2 regions of the Kitasatospora sp. NBC_01560 genome follow, and region 1 is predicted to be linked to the other one. Evidence: predicted binding sites of a transcription regulator. Region 1 holds the regulator's gene; the other holds the start of a gene.
What was found. The regulator HrcA, encoded in region 1, represses chaperone genes, less so after heat shock. The targets are predictions, from matches to a motif close to TTNGCACTCNGNNNNNCNGAGTGCNAA.
Positions count from the first base shown of each region.

Region 1 (2,199 bases):
CGTTCTGCGGGTTGCGTCCGGTGGCGAAGGCGTTCGGCATGTCGTTGTCGGCGACGGCGACCCGCGGCTTCGGCATGTCGGCGAGCGCGCAGAGCCGGTCGATGGTGCCGTGCAGTTGCGGGTACTGCTCGGGGGTGACCCGGTGGGCGCCCATCGCCCGTTCGGTGATCTTGTCGCTGAACCAGAACTGGGCCACGAACAGGCCGCCCGAGAGCAGCACGATCAGCGGCCAGGCCCCGCGCAGCAGCACGATCAGCAGCCCGGTGAAGCCGACGTACAGCAGACCGATCACGAACATGGTCCCGACCATCCGGCCGGTCAGGCCGCGGTCCGGTGCGAAGCGGGTGTGCTGGCCCGAGCTCGACATCGTTGCTCCTCCGATCGCCGTCCGCTTCCGATGCTGCCACCCGGACGGGCGGGCGGCATCACCCGCGCGCCGGGAACTGCGGGCAGGATCACCCCGGCCGGGCCGTTCCTGCCGTTGGGCCCGGGCCTTACACTGGCAGGTACGGTCCTGGCACTCGTGTGTTCAGAGTGCCAGAGCCGGGGTCCGCCCGGCGCGGCCCGCAAGCAGTCACCCGAACACATGTCACAACGGACAACGTGCGAAGACGGAGGTGCGTGCCCCATGGCCGGTGAGGTCCGCCAGCTCGACGACCGCAAGCTCGCGGTGCTTCGTGCCATCGTCCAGGACTACGTGGGGACCGAGGAGCCGGTCGGTTCCAAGGCCCTGGTGGAGCGGCACAGCCTCGGCGTGTCGCCGGCCACCGTCCGCAACGACATGGCGGCGCTGGAGGAGGACGGCTACATCCACCAGCCGCACACCAGCGCCGGGCGGATCCCCACCGACAAGGGGTACCGCCTGTTCGTCGACCGGCTCGCCGAGGTCAAGCCGATGAGCGCGCCCGAGCGGCGGGCGATCCGGCACTTCCTCGACGGCGCGGTCGACCTGGACGACGTGGTGGCCCGGACGGTCCGGCTGCTCGCGCAGCTGACCCGGCAGGTCGCGGTGGTCCAGTACCCCTCGCTCTCCCGGTCCACCGTGCGCCACATCGAACTGGTGGCGCTGGCCCCGGCCAAGGTGATGCTGGTCCTGATCACCAACACCGGCCGGGTCGAGCAGCGGCTCGTGGACTGCCCCGGCGCGGTCGGCGAGACCGTTCTGGCCGACCTTCGTGCCAAGATCAACACCAGAGCCGTCGGGCAGCGCCTCCCGGAGGTGCCCGAGCTGCTGGACGACCTCCCGGCCCAGTTCGAGGCGGTCGACCGGCCGGCCGTCACGGTGGTGCTGGCGACGCTCTTCGAGGCGCTCGCCGAGCAGAACGAGGAGCGGATCATGCTGGCCGGCACGGCCAACCTGACCCGCTTCGGGCACGACTTCCCGCTCACCATCCAGCCGGTGCTGGAGGCACTGGAGGAGCAGGTCGTCCTGCTCCGCCTCCTGGGTGAGACGGCGGACGCCGGGATGACGGTCCGGATCGGCCGGGAGAACGCGTACGAGGGGCTGAATTCCACCTCGATCGTCTCGGTCGGTTACGGTTCGGGCGACGAGAGCGTGGCCAAACTGGGAGTGATCGGTCCGACCCGGATGGACTATCCGGGCACAATGGGGGCGGTGCGGGCGGTGGCACGGTACGTGGGTCAGATCCTGGCCGAGTCGTAGCAACGGCCACCATCAGCACCCTGATGGTGGTTTCCAGTCGCAAGCACTTCAACAGGCGGAACAAGCGGAGCATTTGGTGGCCACGGACTACTACGCGGTACTCGGCGTCCGACGGGATGCGGGGCAGGACGAGATCAAGAAGGCGTTCCGGCGCCTGGCACGCGAACTGCACCCGGACGTCAACCCGGACCCGAAGACGCAGGAGCGGTTCAAGGAGATCAACGCCGCCTACGAGGTGCTCTCCGATCCGCAGAAGCGCCAGGTCTACGACCTGGGCGGCGACCCGCTGTCGCCGGGCGGCGGCGGCGCGGGCGGCTTCGGCGCGGGCGCGGCCGGATTCGGCTTCTCCGACATCATGGACGCCTTCTTCGGCGCCGCCGCCGGCCAGCGCGGACCGCGCTCCCGGACCAGGCGCGGCCAGGACGCCATGATCCGGCTGGAGATCACCCTGGAGGAGGCCGCCTTCGGCACCACCAAGGAACTCCAGGTCGACACCGCCGTCACCTGTACCACCTGCAGCGGCGAGGGCGCCGCGC
Region 1 covers NZ_CP109364.1:3,354,469-3,356,667, reverse strand. The annotation lists gene htpX (zinc metalloprotease HtpX) at 1-367, opposite strand, end outside; gene hrcA (heat-inducible transcriptional repressor HrcA) at 629-1,663, shown strand; gene dnaJ (molecular chaperone DnaJ) at 1,740-2,199, shown strand, end outside.

Region 2 (2,199 bases), 610 kb from region 1:
GTGCCGCGGATCTTGTTCACCACGAGGGTGGACAGCGCCTCGCCGTCGACGTCCTCGGCGATGATCAGCAGCGGCTTGGAGGCACCGCCCTGCAGGATCTTCTCCAGCAGCGGGAGCAGCTCCTGGATGGAGGAGATCTTGCCCTGGTTGATCAGGATGTACGGGTCCTCCAGGACCGCCTCCTGCCGCTCCGCGTCGGTGACGAAGTACGGCGACAGGTAACCCTTGTCGAACTGCATGCCCTCGGTGAAGTCGAGCTCCACGCCGAAGGTGTTGGACTCCTCGACGGTGATGACACCGTCCTTGCCGACCTTGTCGATCGCCTCGGCGATGAGCTCGCCGACCTGGGTGTCCTGCGCGGAGAGGGACGCGACGGCGGCGACGTCGTCCTTGCCCTCGATCTCGCGGGCGATGGACAGCAGGTGCTCGGAGACGGCGGCGACGGCCTTGTCGATGCCCTTCTTCAGGGCGGCCGGGCCGGCACCGGCGGCGACGTTGCGCAGACCCTCGTTGACCAGGGCCTGGGCCAGCACGGTGGCGGTGGTGGTGCCGTCACCCGCGACGTCGTTGGTCTTGGTGGCGACCTCCTTGACGAGCTGCGCGCCAAGGTTCTCGTACGGGTCGTCCAGCTCGATCTCACGCGCGATGGTGACACCGTCGTTGGTGATGGTCGGCGCGCCGAACTTCTTGTCGATGACGACGTTGCGGCCCTTGGGGCCGATGGTCACCTTGACGGTGTCGGCCAGCTTGTTGACACCGCGCTCCAGCGAGCGGCGGGCGTCCTCGTCGAACTGCAGGATCTTCGCCATGTTCCCTATTCCCTCGGGGCTCGGCCGGCACGACGGCCGCCGGACTGCATGAACCAACAACCACGCCCCGGGCCCCTGTCACTAGGGACACGGATCCGGGGCGGGCTGGAACGACTTACTTCTCGATGATCGCGAGAACGTCGCGAGCCGAGAGGACCAGGTACTCCTCGCCCTGGTACTTCACCTCGGTGCCGCCGTACTTCGAGTACAGGACGATGTCACCGACGGCGACGTCGAGCGGCAGACGCTGGCCATCCTCGAAGCGACCCGGCCCGACGGCCAGGACGACGCCCTCCTGGGGCTTCTCCTTGGCGGTGTCCGGGATAACCAGGCCGGAGGCCGTGGTGGTCTCGGCGTCGAGCGGCTGGACCACAATGCGGTCCTCGAGCGGCTTGATGGCAACCTTGCTGCTGGTGGTCACGTCCGAGCTCCCCTTCGGAGATTACGGGGTTTTCTAACAGGTAGTTGGCGAACCTGCGGGCCTGCCGTCGCGGGGGTCAGACACACGTCGTCGCGTTAGCACTCACCATGGGGAGAGTGCCAAGAACGACCTTAGGCCGCAGTTAGCACTCAGTCAACCAGAGTGCCAACGGCGCGCCAGGACGTCCTCCGGAGCGCGATCCGCGACGGGCGCGCGGGCAGGTGCACGGGCCGCCGGGCGGGCGGATGAGCGGGCGGCCCGGAGCGGCGAGAATGACGGTGTGGAGACCGAGAACCTGCAGCCCCTGCTGACCCCCGAGGGCCAAGCCCTGCTCGCCGAACTGCGCGAGTTCACGCCCGAGGAGGAGCTGGCGCTGGCCACCCGGCTGCGGCGGGAGCACCCGGCGGAGCTGGTGTCGGCGGCGTTCGGGCAGGCGCGGCTGCGGCAGCGGGCGCGGGCCAAGTTCGGCGCGGACGCCGACCTGATGTACTTCACGCCCAACGGCGTCGAGCAGTCCACCCGGCGCAGCGTCGCCGAGTGGCGGGCCCGCCGCTTCGCGGGGCTGGGCGTGCGGCGGCTGGCCGACCTCTGCTGCGGGATCGGCGGGGACGTCCTGGCGCTGGCGCGGGCGGGGATCGAGGTGCTGGCCGTCGACAAGGACCCGGCGGCCTGCGCGGCCACCGCCGCCAACGCGGCCGCGCTCGGCCTCTCCGGCCTGGTCGAGGTGCGCTGCGCGGACGTCACCGAGGTGGACGTCACCGGCTACGACGCCGTCTTCACCGACCCGGCCCGCCGGACGTCGCGCGGCCGGGTGTTCGACCCGGAGGCGTACGCCCCGCCGCTCTCCTGGGCGCTGGAGGCCGGCCGCCGGACCCCGATCGGGGCGCTGAAGGTGGCGCCGGGCATCCCGCACGAGGCCGTCCCGGCGGACGCCGAGGCGGAGTGGGTCTCCGACCACGGCGACGTCAA
Region 2 covers NZ_CP109364.1:3,962,089-3,964,287, forward strand. The annotation lists gene groL (chaperonin GroEL) at 1-809, opposite strand, end outside; gene groES (co-chaperone GroES) at 925-1,230, opposite strand; gene OH807_RS17000 (THUMP-like domain-containing protein) at 1,511-2,199, shown strand, end outside.
Region 2: a site for HrcA is predicted at 1,373-1,399, ahead of groES (co-chaperone GroES). Genes of this name have one in related genera too.